3 regions of the Pseudomonas sp. NPDC089396 genome follow, and region 1 is predicted to be linked to each of the others. Evidence: predicted binding sites of a transcription regulator. Region 1 holds the regulator's gene; each other region holds the start of a gene.
The links. The regulator sigma-54, encoded in region 1, starts transcription at its own class of promoters, with help from an activator protein. The targets are predictions, from matches to a motif close to ANTGGCATNNANNTTGCTNT.

Region 1 (5,706 bases):
TGCCGTCCACCAGCTTGTCTGGCGCACGCCCCACCCGCACCTGGCAAGGGAAGCGCCCGGCCACGCCAACGAACTTGGCTGCCGCCCGGGCATGCAGCCCCAGCTTGTTGATGATGGTGATTTCGCGGGCGGGCATCGTGGGGCGGATCCTGTGGGCTAGAGGTCGCGGTGGCGGACCTGGACGTTTTTCAGAGACTGCTGCAGCAACTTCCCAAGGCGTTCGGTGATATAGACCGAACGGTGGTGACCGCCAGTGCAGCCAATGGCGATGGTGACATAAGCGCGGTTGCTGGCAGCGAAGCGTGGCAGCCATTTGAGCAGATAGCTGGAAATGTCGGTGAACATTTCCTCGACGTCCGGCTGAGCGGCGAGGTAGTCGATGACCGGCTGTTCGAGGCCGGAGTGCTCGCGTAGCTCGGGCTTCCAGTACGGGTTGGGCAGGCAGCGTACATCGAACACCAGGTCGGCATCGACCGGCATACCGCGCTTGAAACCGAACGACTCGACCAGGAAAGCGGTGCCTGGCTCGGGTTGATTGAGCAGGCGCAGCTTGATCGTGTCGCGCAGTTGATAGAGGTTGAGGCTGGTGGTATCGATTTTCAGGTCGGCGAGATCGGAGATCGGCCCCAGCAGCTCGCTTTCCACGCGGATCGCTTCGGCCAGCGAGCGGTCGGCGTTGGTCAGCGGATGGCGACGGCGGGTTTCGGAGAAGCGCTTGAGCAGCGTTTCTTCGTCGGCATCGAGAAACAGCACATCACACTGGATATGGCGGCCGCGGGCTTCGGAAAGCAGCTCGGGGAAGCGTGACAGATGGCTGGGCAGGTTGCGCGCATCGATCGAGACGGCCACTTTCGGTTGCAGCAGCTCGGTGTTGATCAACGCATTCTCCGCCAGTTGCGGCAGCAAGCCGGCCGGCAGGTTGTCGATGACGTAAAAGCCGTTGTCTTCCAGCACATCGAGGGCGGTACTCTTGCCGGAGCCGGACCGGCCGCTGACGATGATCAGGCGCATGTTCAGTGCTCGTTCTGTGCGTCCAGGACAACCTGGAACAGGGCCTCGCTGCTGTGGGCGGCACGCAGGCGCTCGCGAACTTCCTTGCGGTCGAGCATGCTGGCGATCTGGCGCAGCAGTTCCAGATGGGCATCAGTAGCAGCCTCCGGCACCAGCAGGACGAACAACAGATCGACCGGCGCGCCATCGATGGCGTCATAGTCGATCGGAGCATCCAGGTGCAGCAGGGCGCTGACGGGTGAAGAACACCCTTCAAGCCGGCAGTGGGGAATGGCGATGCCATTGCCGAAGCCAGTGGAGCCAAGCTTTTCCCGCGCGATCAGCTTTTCGAAGACGTCTTGCATCTCCAGCTCGGGTACTTGTTCGGCAATCAGGTTGGCGACCTTTTCAAGGGCGCGCTTCTTACTGCCGCCCGGCACGTTCACCAGGGAACGGCCGGGGGTCAGGATAGTTTCAAGTCGGATCATGGATGAGGGGGATCAGCGGGCGGCTGCACCTTGCAGCAAGCTTTGCTGTTTTTCCTTGTGTTTTTTCAGTTGGCGGTCGAGCTTGTCGGCCAAGGCGTCGATCGCTGCATACATGTCTTCGTGTTCTGCGTTGGCAACCACTTCGCCGCCGGGAATCTGCAGGGTCGCTTCGACCTTCTGCTGCAGCTTCTCGACTTTCATGATGACCTGCACGTTGGTGATCTTGTCGAAGTGACTCTCCACCCTGGCGAGCTTTTCCAGCACGTAATCGCGTAGCGGCTGGGTGACTTCTACATGCTGTCCACTGATATTGACTTGCATACAGCTTCTCCTTTGTTGCCCGTGCATAAAGAGGCAGGTATTGCACCTGCCCCACAAACGCTGTGGCACACCCAGGGGCTACATCAGTCGCTTGCGCTCGCTCGACGGTGCGATGCCGAGGGACTCGCGGTACTTGGCGACGGTGCGACGGGCTACCTGGATGCCTTGTGCCTCCAGTAAACCAGCGATCTTGCTGTCACTCAATGGCTTTTTCTGATTTTCCGCCGCAACCAGTTTCTTGATGATCGCGCGGATCGCCGTGGACGAGCATTCTCCGCCCTCGGCGGTGCTGACGTGGCTCGAGAAAAAGTATTTCAGCTCGTAGATGCCGCGAGGTGTGTGCATGTATTTCTGCGTGGTGACCCGCGAAATGGTCGACTCGTGCATGCCTACCGCTTCGGCGATATCGTGCAGTACCAGCGGCTTCATCGCTTCGTCACCGTGGTCGAGGAAACCACGCTGGTGCTCGACGATCTGGGTGGCCACCTTCATCAGGGTTTCATTGCGGCTCTGCAGGCTCTTGATGAACCAGCGTGCCTCCTGAAGCTGGTTGCGCATGAAGGTGTTGTCGGCGCTGGTGTCGGCGCGGCGGACGAAGCCGGCATACTGCGGGTTGACCCGCAGGCGCGGGATCGCTTCCTGGTTCAGTTCGACCAGCCAGCGCTCGCTGTCCTTGCGCACGATCACATCGGGCACCACGTATTCAGGTTCGCTGGACTCGATCTGCGAACCCGGGCGCGGGTTGAGGCTCTGCACCAGCTCGATCACCTGACGCAGCTCGTCTTCCTTGAGCTTCATGCGGCGCATCAGCTGGCTGTAGTCGCGGCTGCCGAGCAGGTCGATGAAATCGCTGACCAGGCGCTGGGCTTCGCTCATCCAGGGTGTGCTGGAGGGCAGTTGGCGCAGTTGCAGCAGCAGGCATTCGCCGAGGCAGCGGGCGCCGACGCCGGCAGGTTCGAACTGCTGGATGCGGTGCAGCACAGCTTCGATCTCGTCGAGTTCGATATCCAGTTCCGGGTCGAAGCCTGCGCAAATCTCTTCGAGCGTGTCTTCCAGGTAGCCCTGGCCGTTGATGCTGTCGATCAGGGTGACGGCGATCAGGCGATCGGTATCGGACATCGGTGCCAGGTTCAGTTGCCACAGCAGGTGGCTCTGCAGGCTCTCGCCGGCCGATGTGCGGGTGGTGAAGTCCCACTCGTCGTCATCGTTGCTCGGCAGGCTGCTGGCGCTGGTCTGGTAGATGTCTTCCCAGGCGGTATCGACCGGAAGCTCGTTGGGGATTCGCTCGTTCCACTCACCGTCCTCCAGGTTTTCGGCACTGCTGGAGCTTTCCTGGAAGCTGTTGTCCTGGACTTCGGTAACCGGCTTGTTTTCGGCGTTGTCCGCCATCGGGTCGCTGTTGTCGAAGTCTTCGCCGTCTTCCTGGCGTTCGAGCATCGGATTGGACTCCAGCGCTTCCTGGATTTCCTGCTGCAGGTCCAGGGTGGAAAGCTGGAGTAGGCGGATGGCCTGTTGCAACTGAGGAGTCATCGTCAGTTGCTGGCCCATTTTTAGGACGAGCGATGGTTTCATGGCTGGGGCTAAATACCTTGTTCGCCGGCGCGCATGCGCCATCCACTACATGAGGGCGCCGGAGCGCCTAATTCAAGCAAGTTTTATGCCTTAAATTGTAGCGTTTGCCTAGAGCACTGTAACAACTTAAGCCCCGTCAGGAGCGGTTTGCCAGTGCTCCAGGCACATCTGGGCTCAGAGTCGGAACTCGTGACCCAGGTAAACTTCCTTGACCAGGTCGTTGGCCAGGATGGTCTCGGCATCGCCCTCGGCGATCAGTTGGCCATCGTTGACGATGTAGGCGGTTTCACAGATGTCCAGGGTCTCGCGAACGTTGTGGTCGGTGATCAGCACACCGATGCCCTTGGCCTTGAGGTGGTAGATGATCTGCTTGATGTCGCCAACGGAAATCGGGTCGACGCCGGCAAAGGGTTCGTCCAGCAGGATGAACTTCGGTGCGGTCGCCAGTGCGCGGGCAATCTCGACGCGGCGGCGTTCGCCACCGGACAGGCTCATGCCGAGGTTGTCGCGGATATGGCTGATATGGAACTCCTGCAGCAAGCTTTCCAGCTCCTTGCGCCGGCCGTCACGGTCGATGTCCTTGCGCGTTTCGAGGATCGCCATGATGTTGTCGGCCACCGACAGTTTGCGGAAGATCGAAGCTTCCTGCGGCAGATAGCCGATACCGGCGCGGGCACGGCCGTGCATCGGCTGGTGGCTGACATCGAGGTTGTCGATCAGAACCCGGCCCTGATCGGCCTGGACCAGGCCGACGATCATGTAGAAGCAGGTGGTCTTGCCGGCGCCGTTGGGGCCGAGCAGGCCGACGATCTGGCCGCTGTCGATCGACAGGCTGACGTCGCGCACGACTTGCCGGCTTTTGTAGCTCTTGGCCAGGTGCTGGGCTTTGAGGGTTGCCATTTACTCGGCCTTCTTCTTCGGCTGGATCACCATGTCGATGCGCTGACGTGGTTGAGTCACGTTGCCACCGCGACCGGCGGTCGCAACCTGGGACTTGGTGTTGTAGACGATCTTCTCGCCTTCGGTGGTGTTGCCTTCGTTCTCGACCTTGGCACGGTCGGTGAGGATCACCGTGTCTTTCTGTGCCTGGTACTGGATGGTCACGGCCCAGCCCTTCATCTTGTCAGGCTTGGCGGCGCTCTGCTGTTGCTCGAAGTAGGCCAGGTTGCCCACCGAGGTCACCACGTCGATGTCGCCGTTGGCGGCGCGGGTCATGGTCACGGTGTTGCCTTTGATCATCATCGAGCCTTGGGTGATGATCACGTCACCGGTGTAGGTGGCCACGCCTTGCTTGTCGTCCAGGTGCGCGTTGTCGGCCTGGATGCGGATAGGCTGGTCACGGTCGGTCGGCAGGGCGAAGGCGCTCGCGCTTCCCAGTGCTGCGCTCAGGCTGAGCAAAAGGGGGAGGGTTTTAACGAGCCTCATACTGTCCTCTTACGTTAGAGAGCAGGTCCATCCTGCCTTCTTTCAAATACGCTTTCATACCCTTGCCCGTGGTCGTACCACCGGCGCCGTCGATTCTAACGGCTTGCTCGGTCTGCGCATATTGCTTCTGTGGGAATACGGTCATGCGCGAGCTGGTAATGATGGTTTCGCGCTGTTTTTCGTCAGTGCGTGCGACACGCACCTTGTCGATCAGTTCGACTTCGCTGCCGTCGGGGTTGACCTCGGCGCGTACGCTCTGCACATGCCACGGGTACTCGGTACCGCGGTACATGTGCAGGTCGGGCGTGGTCACCAGTGTGACTTCGCTGGCCTTGAGGTGTTCGACTTTGTCGGCGGTCATTTCGTACTGCAGCTTGCCATCGGGAAGAAACTGCAGGCTGTGGGCGTTGATCGCGTAATAGTCGATGGCGCTTTCATCAACTTGCGCCACGGGCTGGTCGAGGAAGCTTTCAGGGCTGACATTCCAGTACCCGATCGCCACCAGCAGGGCAGCGATCAGCGTGAGCAGCACAATATTGCGGGCTTTCTTGCTGAACATGTTCGGCCTTAAAGGTAATTGGCATTGGCAGCGTCCAGGGTGCCCTGGGCCTGCATGATCAGTTCGCAGAACTCGCGGGCGGCGCCTTCGCCGCCGCGCGCCTGGGTCACGCCGTGGGCGTGCTGGCGAACGAATGGCGCGGCATTGGCGACCGCCATGCCCAGGCCCACCCGGCGAATCACCGGCAGGTCCGGCAGGTCATCGCCCAGATAGGCAACCTGTTCATAGCTTAGGCCCAGTTCGGCGAGCAGGCCGTCGAGCACTACCAATTTGTCCTCGCGGCCCTGGAACAGGTGCGGGATGCCGAGGTTTTTCGCTCGACGCTCGACGACCGGGGTCTTGCGTCCGCTG
Region 2 (5,706 bases), on a different contig from region 1:
TTATCCGGCGCGTAGTTGCCGGTGGCGGCAATGCGGGGTGCCTGTATTGGCCCTATCGCCGGCAAGCCGGCTCCCACAGGGGTTTTGCGGCGCCACTGCAACCTGTGGGAGCCGGCTTGCCGGCGATAGGGCCGCACAGTCATCACCGATCCCGGCAACCACCATTGTTGTAGGGCCCGGCAAAACGCTTCCAGCCCTCCCCCGGCGACCATTGCGAGCACACCAGCCGCCCATCCACCTGGCTCTCCCAGCGCCACCACGGCGCAGTACCTGCCTGCGCCTGGTACAGGCAAAAAGCAGCAAGCAGTGCGACAACCCACTTTTCCATGCGCCCTCCTGCAAAAACGACGAACCCCTTCACGACAAAGGGGTTCGTCCACACACCCTCAAGCAACGACCATCAGGTCATCTGAATGATGGTCTGCATGACGGTGCTTTCAGTGGAGATGGTCTTGGCGTTCGCCTGGTAGTTGCTCTGCGCCTTGATCAGCTCGACCAGCTCCTGGGTCAGGTTGACGTTGGAGCCTTCCAGTGCGTTGGACTCGACGCCACCCAGGGTACCGGTCTTCGGCGCATCGATGCCCGGAATGCCCGAGGTGTAGGTCTCGGTCCAGCGCGTACCGCCAATCTGCTGCAAGCCCTGCTCATTGGCGAAGCTGGCCAGGGCCACCTGGCCGATGGCGCGCGACTGCTGGTTGCTGAAGCTGGCGAACAGCACACCAGTCGAGTCGATGCTCAGGTTCGACAGGATGCCGGTGGCATAACCATCCTGGGACTGCGACATGCGCGCGGTCTCGGTGTTGTAGGAGGTGGTGCTGTTCATCGACAGCTTCATGCCCTCGGCGTTGCCGACAGCACCATTGCTCGCCCAGTTGCCCGCAGAATCCTCTACCGCAGGCACCCAGCCGGTCATGGTGAACGTATTGTCCTTCACCGTGTACGAGGCACCCGGCGGCAGGCCCGTGTTATTGGCCGTCATGCTGGCAACCGAGCCATCGCTGTTGAAGCTGATGGTGCCGCTGAGCGGAGTGGTCGAAGACGGGTCGAACGGGTTGCGGCCATCGATCAGGGTGTACGAGGTCCACTCGTTGGTACCGGTCTTGCGGTAGTACTGCTCCATGGTGTGCTCGTTGCCCTGACTGTCGTACACCTTGGTCGGGAACGATTTGGTATAGGTGGATTCGTCAGTCGGGTCGAATGCCTTGTTCGGCACCATGTTGCCGGTGCCGTCGTCGACCAGCAGCGGGATGTCGGCGGCCGAGGAGTTCAGGTTGATGCCCTGGTCGATCAGGCTGGTGGCCTTGGGCTGCAGCGCCGAGGTGTCGATCCGCAGATCGGACAGTCCGCCCTTCTGGATCTTGCCGCTGGAGTCGGCGGGATAGCCTTGCAGGCGCAGGCCATCCGAGGTGACCACGTAGTTGTCCTTGTCGGCCTGGAAGGAACCGGCGCGGGTATACACCTGCGAACCGTTGTCGGACAGCACGAAGAAACCCTGGCCCTGGATGCCCATGTCCAGCACGTTGCCGGTGGTGTTGATATCACCCTGGGTGAACTGCTGCGAAACCGACGACAGGCGCACACCGGCGCCCACCTGGTTCTTGCCCACGCCCAGGCGGTTGGCGCCGGCATAGACGTCGGCGAACTCGGCGCGCGACGACTTGAAACCGGTGGTGTTGACGTTGGCGATGTTGTTGCCGGTAACGTCCAGCTGCTTTTCAGCTGCGTAGAGCCCGCTAAGGCCGATATTGAAAGACATGAATTCGCTCCTGTGCCGCGCTAGCGGGCCTTAGATACCGATGGTTTGTACGTCGGAGAGGGAAACCTTGCCGACACCTGCGAGGTTGAGCACCATTTCGCCGGTGGCGTTGAAGCTGACGCTGGTCACCTTGGCCGGCAGCAGGGTGTTCATCTGTACCGCCTGGCCATCGACGGTGGTGCTGGCGGTGAAGGTGTAGGTGCCCGGCTCGACTTTCTCGCCGCTGGAATTGGTGCCGTCCCAGATGAAGTCGGCATAGCCGGCTTTCTGTTCGCCAAGTTCGATGGTCTTGACGGTATTGCCGTCCTTGTCCTTGATGGTGACCTTCGCCTCACCGATCGCCTGCGGCACGATGATCTGGCCGTTGAAGCTTTCAGCGGTATCGACCACTGCCTTGTCGTTCTGCACGATCACCGAACGGCCGACCAGCGACGAGGCCTGCAGGGCCTGGGACGACGCCAGGGCATTGGTGATGGTGGAGACCGAGTCGTTCAGGTTGGTGATGCCTTCGAGGCTGCTGAACTGCGCCAGCTGGGCGACGAACTCGCTGTTGTCCTGGGGATCGAGCGGGTTCTGGTTCTGCATCTGGGTAACCAGCAACTGCAGGAACGCGTCCTTGCCGAGGGTGTCGTTACCGGTCTTGGAAACGGTATCGGTGTTTTTCTTGGTGGGCGTACCGACACCCGATGCCGTGATGACTTCGTTGAGGTTTACACCGCTGGTGCTATCGACTGCCATGGTCTGGATTCCTTATCACTGACCCAGGGTCAGGACTTTCTGCATCATGTTCTTGGCGGTGTTCATCAGCTCGGCGTTGGTCTGGAACGCGCGGCTGGCGGAGATCATGTCGGCCATCTCCTCGACCACGTTGACGTTCGGGTAATAGACGTAGCCGTCCTTGTTCGCCGCCGGGTGGTTCGGCTCGTAGCGCGCTTCGAGGTTGCTCTGGTCTTCGACGATGCCTTTGACCTGCACGCCCTGCCCGGCCTCGCCCTGATCTTCGAACAGCGACTGGCTGCTGCCCGCCTGGGCGTCCTGGAAGGTGGTGGCGAACACCGGGTGACGGGCGCGATAGGTCTGGTCGATGCTCGACGACACGGTCTCGGCGTTGGCGATGTTGGAGGCCACGGTATTGAGGCGGGTGTTCTGCGCACTCATGCCGCTACCGGCGATGTTGAAGACACTGGCAAGGGACATGCTTATTCTCCGCGCAGGGCCGAAACCAGCCCTTTGAATTTACTGTTGAGCAAGGTGAAGCTGGCCTGGAAACCGATGGCGTTTTCGGTGTAGTTCGATTGCTCGATGTGCGCGTCCACGGTGTTCTGGTCGATCGACGGCTGCGTCGGGGTGCGGTACTGCAGGGTCTCGTCGTTCATCGCCAGGCCTTCGGCCTCGATGTGGCGGCTGTTGGTACGGTCCATGGCGAAGCGGCCACCGCTTTGCTGCTTCTGGCTTTCGGCGGCGAGCACCGAGGAGAAGTCCATGTCACGCGCCTTGTAGTTGGGCGTGTCGGCGTTGGCGATATTGTTGGCCAGTACCTCGGCACGCTGGGCGCGAAAGCCCAGGGCTTTTTCGTGGATACCAAGTGCCTTGTCGAAACTGATGCTCATGTCGGGGAAACCTTCGAAGGTTGACCGGAATGTCGTTGGCGAAGGTATAGCAAGGGCTGTGCCAAGGTTTTGAAAGCCCGTGAATGCGGGGCCGCGGGAGCGGTGTGAGCGAGGGTCATGCCAGAAAAGCGGCAAAGTGCTTCCGCCTGGCCATGGGAAAGCGGCAATTGCCGGGTGGCAAAAGCGGCAAAACAAAAAATTGACGTCAACTGCGATGGGGTCCGCTTCGCGGACATCGCCGGCAAGCCGGCTCCCACAGCTACACCGCAACTTCAAACCCAGCGGGGCACCTGTGGGAGCCGGCTTGCCGGCGATGAGGCCAGTGCAGACAACAAAAAGGCCGGCAACTTTCTCTGCCGGCCTCTTGTCTTACTTGGCCTGGTAGATAATCCCCGGGCTGCACTGCACCATCTGGTAATGGTCCGGCAACCCATTGAGCGCCTCGGACGCCCCGAGGAACAGATACCCCCCAGGCTTCAGCGTGCTGTGAATCCGCAACAGAATGTCCTTCTTCACCTGCGCCGAGAAGTAGATCAGCACATTGCGGCAGAACACGATGTCGAACTTGCCCAGCGCCGCGTAGCTGTCGAGCAGGTTGAACGAGCGGAACTCGACCCGGCTGCGAATCGCCGGCTTCACCGCCCAGCGCCCCGGGCCCTTGGGGTCGAAGTAGCGCTGCAGGCGCTCCTGGGACAAGCCGCGGGCAATCGCCAGGCTGTCGTACTCACCGGTCTTGCAGTTGTTCAGCATCGAACCGGAGAGATCGGTAGCGACGATCTGCGCGCCCATCTTCAACTGGCCCAGGTTGCTGCGCTCGAACTCATCGATGGCCATCGAAATGGAATACGGCTCCTGGCCCGACGAGCAGGCCGCCGACCACATGCGCAGGCGCTGGCCGGGATTGTTCCTGATGAACTCGGGAATGACCTTGTTCTTCAGCACTTCGAATGGGTAGCTGTCGCGAAACCACAGGGTCTCGTTGGTGGTCATGGCGTCGACCACCTGCTCGCGCAAGCCGCCACGCGGCTGGGTCTGGATGCGCTGCACCAGTTCGCCCAGGCTCTTGATACCTTGTTGTTCCATCAGCTTGTTGAGACGGCTGGAAACCAAGTACTGCTTATTCTCCCCCAGCAGGATGCCACAGGCTTTCTCCAGGAAGACCCGGAACTGTTCGAACTCCAAATTACCCGTAGACACTACTGCCGCCTCTTTTCAATCTCTGGTGCCGGGAGCGCGCCCCCGGCTGCTTCAATGCGCCGCCTTGATCCGGTCGACCACGCGTTGGGCCAGGTCGTCCGGCTTGAACTTGGCCAGGAAGTCATCGGCACCGACCTTCTTGACCATCGCCTGGTTGAATACCCCGGACAGGGAAGTATGCAGGCAGATGTGCAATTTTTGCATGCGCGGATCGTTGCGGATCTCCGCGGTCAGCGTATAGCCGTCCATTTCTGGCATTTCAATGTCCGAGATCATCATCAGGAACTCTTCTTCCGGCCGCTTGCCCTCCTCCACCAACTTGCGCAGGTAGTTCAGTGCCTGGCGACCGTCGTTGAGCGCCACCACTTCCACGCCCACCGTCTGCAGGCAGCGGCTGACCTGCTTGCGTGCCACCGACGAATCGTCGACGGTCAGCACCCGCAACAGCACGGCCTTGTCCTGCACCTCGGCATCCACCACACCCGCAGACACCTGCTCGGAAGACGGCGCCACCTCGGCCAGCACCTTCTCCACGTCGATGATCTCGACCATGCGGTTGTCCACCCGGGTGACCGCCGTCAGGTAGTGGTCGCGGCCGGTGCCCTTGGGTGGCGGATGGATCTCTTCCCAGTTCATGTTGACGATGCGCTCGACCGAATGCACCAGAAAGCCCTGGGTCTTGGTGTTGTACTCGGTGATGATCACGAAACTGTTGCGCGTTTCTTCCTGCAGCCCTGGCAGGCCGGTGGCCATCGACAGGTCAAGGATCGGAATGGTCGCCCCGCGAATATTGGCCACGCCGCGCACCACCGGGTGCGATTTGGGCAGCACGGTCAGGGCCGGACACTGCAGCACTTCGCGAACCTTGAACACGTTGATGCCGTAGAGCTGCTGGCCATTGAGGCGGAACAACAGCAATTCCAGGCGATTCTGCCCAACCAGCTGCGTGCGCTGGTTGACTGAATCCATTACCCCCGCCATGCCTGACTCCTTCTGTTTTCTGCCTGTTGGTAGCGACTCGATCAGCGAGTCGGCACGGGCTTTGCTTTTTTGAGCGCCATGTACATGAAAACGACAATTTTCCGACGACTGACGCCGCTGCTGAGCGCTGCGCTGGCCGCATTGTGCCTGCTGGCACCCGGC
Region 3 (5,706 bases), on a different contig from region 1:
TCGTCCTGGATGAATTCCAGGGCCTGTTCCAGGGTGTGGCGAACTGGCGGAACCAGGGCGATGACTTCGTCTTTGCCCGAAGCACGCATGTTGTCGAGCTTCTTGCCTTTGGTCGGGTTCACGCCCAGGTCGTTGTCGCGGCTGTTCAGGCCGATGATCTGACCGTTGTAGATCTCTTGACCGTGTTCAACGAACAGCTTGCCACGCGCCTGCAGGGTTTCCAGCGAGTAGGTCAGTGCCTTGCCGGTCTCGACCGAAACCAGTACGCCGTTGAGGCGGCCGGACATCTGGCCCGACTTCATGGTGTCGTAGCGATCGAAGATCGAGGTCAGGATGCCTGCACCGTTGGTCAGGGTCAGGAACTGGTTACGGAAACCGATCAGACCACGGGCTGGAATGTTGTACTCCAGGCGCACACGACCTTTGCCATCCGGCACCATGTTGGTCAGGTCGCCTTTACGCAGACCCATTTCTTCCATGACCTTGCCCTGCGAATCTTCAGGGATGTCGATGGTGACGTTCTCGAACGGCTCCTGCTTAACGCCGTCGACTTCGCGGATGATCACTTCAGGACGGCCTACGGCCATCTCGAAGCCTTCACGGCGCATGGTTTCGATCAGTACCGACAGGTGCAGCTCACCACGGCCCGATACCTTGAACTTGTCAGGGGAATCGGTTTCCTGAACGCGCAGAGCAACGTTGTACAGCAGCTCTTTGTCCAGACGGTCCTTGATGTTACGGCTGGTGACGAACTTGCCTTCCTTGCCGCAGAACGGCGAGTCGTTGACCTGGAAGGTCATCGAAACGGTCGGCTCGTCAACGGTCAGCGGCTTCATCGCTTCTACCGCATCCGGGGCGCACAGGGTGTCGGAGATGAACAGCTCGTCGAAACCGCTGATGCAGACGATGTCGCCGGCCTGGGCTTCTTCGACGTCAACACGGTGCAGACCGTGGTGACCCATCAGCTTCAGGATACGGCCGTTGCGCTTCTTGCCGTTGGTGTCGATGGCGACAACCGGGGTGTTCGGCTTGACGCGACCACGGGCGATACGGCCAACGCCGATAACGCCGAGGAAGCTGTTGTAGTCCAGCGCGGAGATCTGCATCTGGAACGAACCGTCACGATCGACGTCCGGTGCTGGTACGTTGTCGACGATCGACTGGTACAGCGCGGTCATGTCTTCGCCCATGGCGGTGTGGTCCAGACCGGCAATGCCGTTCAGGGCCGAGGCGTAGACGACTTTGAAGTCCAGCTGTTCGTCGGTGGCACCGAGGTTGTCGAACAGGTCGAAGATCTGGTCCAGAACCCAGTCAGGACGCGCGCCCGGACGGTCAACCTTGTTGATCACGACGATCGGCTTCAGGCCGGCTTCGAAGGCCTTCTTGGTCACGAAGCGGGTTTGCGGCATCGGGCCGTCCTGGGCGTCGACCAGCAGCAGCACGGAGTCGACCATCGACATTACACGCTCAACCTCGCCACCGAAGTCGGCGTGGCCGGGGGTGTCGACGATGTTGATGTGGTAGCCGTTCCAGTTGATGGCGGTGTTCTTCGCCAGAATGGTAATGCCGCGCTCTTTTTCCTGGTCGTTGGAGTCCATGACGCGCTCGTCGTTGAGCTCGTTACGCTCCAGAGTGCCGGACTGACGCAGGAGTTTGTCGACGAGGGTGGTTTTACCATGGTCAACGTGGGCGATGATGGCGATGTTACGCAGATTTTCGATCACAACTGTATCTCGATCAGAGGATTCGGTTGCCGCCAGTCTAGGCGGCCAATATGAAGTTAAAAGGCTCAGCGGGCCCGGCGGTCGGGAGGGCGATGGCGGATGCTGCCGCCATACAGCCCTGGCATCTTATGCCGGACGATAAACACGCACATTGGCATGTCCCTCACTGAGCAGGTGGTGTGCGTGCAGACGGCTCATCACACCTTTGTCGCAATACAGCAAGTACTGGCGGGTCTCATCCAGCTGCTTGAACTTGCTGTTGATCGCGTAGAACGGCATCACCTGGACTTCAACGCCCTCGAGCACCAGAGGCTCGTCTTCCTGGGCGTCGGGGTGACGGATGTCGATGACGATCTGGCCTGGCAGCGCTTCGCGTACTTCCTCGATTTCCACGTCCTCGCCCAGCTCGTCGATCACGTGGTCGATGGAGATGAACTTGGCGCGTTCGAGGGCGCGTTCCAGCACGGCCATGTCGAATTGTTTCTCTTCATGCTCCATGCGATGACGCTTGGCATGAGTCGTCGGGTTCACCGAGATCACGCCGCAGTATTCAGGCATGTGCTTGGCGAAATCGGCAGTGCCGATTTCGGTGGCCTGGTCGATGATGTCCTGCTTGTGGCTGGCCAGCAATGGGCGCAGTACCAGCTTGTCGGTCGCCGAATCGATGATCGACAGGTTCGGCAGCGTCTGGCTGGATACCTGGGAGATCGCCTCGCCGGTCACCAGCGCTTCGATTTCCAGACGATCGGCCATGTGCGCGGCGCCGCGCAGCATCATGCGCTTGAGGGTCACGCCCATGTAGCTGTTGTCGACCTTGTTGAGGATCTCGCCCACCACTTCTTCGAACGGCACGCTGATGAACAGCACGCGCTGGCTGCTGCCGTATTTCTTCCACAGGTAGTGGGCGACTTCCATCACCCCCAGCTCGTGGGCGCGGCCGCCGAGGTTGAAGAAGCAGAAGTGGGTCATCAGGCCACGGCGCATCATCTGGTAGGCCGCCACGGTGGAGTCGAAACCACCGGACATCAGCACCAGGGTCTGCTCCAGGGCGCCCAGCGGGTAGCCGCCAATGCCCTGGTGCTGGTTGTGGATGACGTACAGGCGCTGGTTGCGGATTTCGATGCGCACCAGCACTTCAGGGTTCTTCAGGTCGATGCCGGCGGCGCCGCACTGCTGGCGCAGCTGGCTGCCGACGTAGCGATCGACGTCCATCGAAGTGAAGTCGTGGTGGCCGCCACGCTTGCAACGCACAGCGAAGATCTTGCCTTCCAGCAGGTGACCGAAGTGCTGCTTGCACTTGGCGACGATGTCGTCGAAGTCGCCCAGCGGGTACTCCTCGACCTGCAGGAAATGGGTGATACCCGGCGTGCAGGTGAGGCGCTCGATCATCTCGCGCTGGACCTTCTCGTCCTCGACGCGGGTGACCACTTCGAGATTGTCCCAGACACCATCGACCGCGAGCTCAGGATCGAGGTCCTTGAGCACGTTGCGGATGTTCTTGCCGAGCTGGCGGATGAAGCGCTTGCGCACCGGCCGGCTCTTGATGGTGATCTCTGGGAAGACTTTGACGATAAGTTTCATTGGTTTAACAGCGCGCGCAGGGCCTGCCGAAAATGAGGGGCGCGAATTATATCGGAAATTGCTCAGGATTTGACCAACTTTTGTACAGAAGGTTGGATTTATGTTTGCCCGCACCGGCCTCATCGCCGGCAAGCCGGCTCCCACAGGGGAGGGCGTAGGTCTTGAGGCCTGTGGTTGACCTTGTGGGAGCCGGCTTGCCGGCGATGAGGCCCTTAAAGGAAGCACAAACCCCAACAAACGCACCGTATTGGTGCGCAACTACCAAAATCCGCATCTTAAGAGTGCATTTTTCGCCAGGCCTACACCCCTAGATGCCCGCAAACGCCCCTTTTTATCCCAGCCTCGCCATTTTCGGGCACTGGCATGCAATTTGCTCCCTTGTGAGGCAGGTAAGCTTGGCCGACTATCCGCGCCCAGCAACACCCTTTTTCCAGGGCGGCGGCCCACCGCGCTCTAGACCCTCCGGAGGACAACATGTCGAAGTCGGTTCAACTCATCAAAGATCATGACGTCAAGTGGATTGATCTGCGTTTCACGGACACCAAAGGCATTCAGCATCACGTGACCATGCCGGCGCGTGATGGCCTGGACGAAGACTTCTTCGAAGTCGGCAAGATGTTCGACGGTTCCTCCATCGCAGGCTGGAAAGGCATCGAAGCCTCCGACATGATCCTCATGCCGGTCGACGACACCGCTGTACTGGACCCGTTCACCGAAGAGCCGACCCTGATCATCACCTGCGACATCGTCGACCCGTCGAGCATGCAGGGCTACGATCGCGACCCGCGTGGCATCGCCAAGCGCGCCGAAGAGTACCTGAAGAGCACCGGCATCGGTGACACCGTATTCGCAGGTCCAGAGCCTGAGTTCTTCATCTTCGACGAAGTGAAGTTCCAGTCGGACATCTCCGGCTCGATGTTCAAGATCTTCTCCGAGCAAGGCTCGTGGATGACCGGCGCTGACGTGGAAGGCGGCAACAAAGGCCACCGTCCAGGCGTGAAAGGCGGCTACTTCCCGGTTCCGCCGTTCGACCACGACCACGAAATCCGTACTGCCATGTGCAACGCACTGGAAGAAATGGGTCAGACCGTTGAAGTTCACCACCACGAAGTGGCGACTGCCGGCCAGAACGAAATCGGCGTCAAGTTCAACACCCTGGTGAAGAAGGCTGACGAAGTACAGGCCCTGAAATACGTCGTGCACAACGTTGCCGACGCTTACGGCCGTACCGCCACCTTCATGCCGAAGCCACTGTACGGCGACAACGGCTCGGGCATGCACGTGCACATGTCGATCTGGAAAGACGGCAAGAACACCTTCTCGGGTGAAGGCTATGCCGGCCTGTCCGACACCGCCCTGTACTTCATCGGCGGTATCATCAAGCACGGTAAGGCCCTGAACGGCTTCACCAACCCGTCGACCAACTCCTACAAGCGCCTGGTCCCAGGCTTCGAAGCGCCGGTAATGCTGGCCTACTCGGCTCGCAACCGTTCCGCCTCGATCCGTATTCCTTACGTCGGCAGCCCGAAAGCCCGTCGTATCGAAGCACGCTTCCCGGACCCATCGGCCAACCCGTACCTGGCCTTCGCGGCCCTGCTGATGGCTGGCCTGGACGGCATCCAGAACAAGATCCACCCAGGCGATGCTGCCGACAAGAACCTGTACGACCTGCCGCCTGAAGAGGCGAAGGATATCCCGCAGGTTTGCGGCAGCCTGAAAGAAGCCCTGGAAGAGCTGGATAAAGGCCGTGCGTTCCTGACCAAGGGCGGCGTGTTCTCCGACGACTTCATCGATGCCTTCATCGAGCTGAAGTCGGAAGAAGAGATCAAGGTCCGCACCTTCGTACACCCGCTGGAATACGAGCTGTACTACAGCTGCTGATTTGATCGGCGCCTGGCGCTGATCAACGTCACATGAAACGGCCTCCTTCGGGAGGCCGTTTCTGTTTCTGCCTTCAACAGCTTCGGAAGGTTCCTACCCGAGAAACACGGCAGCTTCTCCACACTCGACGCTTCATCCACTGGAGACTTGCCATGCGTCCATTTTCCCTCGTCGCCCTTGCCGCCTTGAGCCTTGCAGGCTGCACCACAACCTCGACAGACAGCCCCGCGTTCGCACCCCTACTCGACGCCATCGAACAACGCCTGAGCCTGGCCGAGGCGGTTGCGCTGCACAAGTGGGACCAGGGCCAACCGGTGCAGGCAACCCAACGCGAACAGCAGGTGCTTGCGCATGTTCGCGCAGCCGCACCCGCTTATGGCCTGATCCCGCAGCGCGCCGAAGCCTTCTTCGCCGACCAGATCGAAGCCAACAAACTGATGCAGTACACCTTGCTTTCCCGCTGGCATCGCCAGGGTGTGGCGCCCGACACGCTACGCCAGGACCTGCAGCAACAGCTGCG

Region 2: flgB (flagellar basal body rod protein FlgB) is a predicted target of sigma-54. The motif match lies at 3,413-3,432, and genes of this name have one in related genera.
Region 3: glnA (type I glutamate--ammonia ligase) is a predicted target of sigma-54. The motif match lies at 3,663-3,682, and genes of this name have one in related genera.

The regions. Positions count from the first base shown of each region.
Region 1 is NZ_JBIVIC010000002.1:309,256-314,961, forward strand. Features, by position in the region: gene ACIPZB_RS04415 (HPr family phosphocarrier protein) at 1-136, opposite strand, end outside; gene rapZ (RNase adapter RapZ) at 157-1,011, opposite strand; gene ptsN (PTS IIA-like nitrogen regulatory protein PtsN) at 1,014-1,478, opposite strand; gene hpf (ribosome hibernation-promoting factor, HPF/YfiA family) at 1,491-1,799, opposite strand; gene ACIPZB_RS04435 (RNA polymerase factor sigma-54) at 1,878-3,371, opposite strand; gene lptB (LPS export ABC transporter ATP-binding protein) at 3,546-4,271, opposite strand; gene lptA (lipopolysaccharide transport periplasmic protein LptA) at 4,272-4,796, opposite strand; gene lptC (LPS export ABC transporter periplasmic protein LptC) at 4,783-5,355, opposite strand; gene ACIPZB_RS04455 (HAD family hydrolase) at 5,364-5,706, opposite strand, start outside.
Region 2 is NZ_JBIVIC010000008.1:211,202-216,907, reverse strand. Features, by position in the region: gene ACIPZB_RS17240 (hypothetical protein) at 143-328, opposite strand; gene flgE (flagellar hook protein FlgE) at 401-1,756, opposite strand; gene flgD (flagellar hook assembly protein FlgD) at 1,787-2,494, opposite strand; gene flgC (flagellar basal body rod protein FlgC) at 2,510-2,953, opposite strand; gene flgB (flagellar basal body rod protein FlgB) at 2,956-3,366, opposite strand; gene cheR (protein-glutamate O-methyltransferase CheR) at 3,736-4,563, opposite strand; gene ACIPZB_RS17210 (chemotaxis protein CheV) at 4,615-5,544, opposite strand; gene flgA (flagellar basal body P-ring formation chaperone FlgA) at 5,623-5,706, shown strand, end outside.
Region 3 is NZ_JBIVIC010000005.1:152,064-157,769, reverse strand. Features, by position in the region: gene typA (translational GTPase TypA) at 1-1,724, opposite strand, end outside; gene thiI (tRNA uracil 4-sulfurtransferase ThiI) at 1,851-3,305, opposite strand; gene glnA (type I glutamate--ammonia ligase) at 3,780-5,186, shown strand; gene ACIPZB_RS11015 (chorismate mutase) at 5,339-5,706, shown strand, end outside.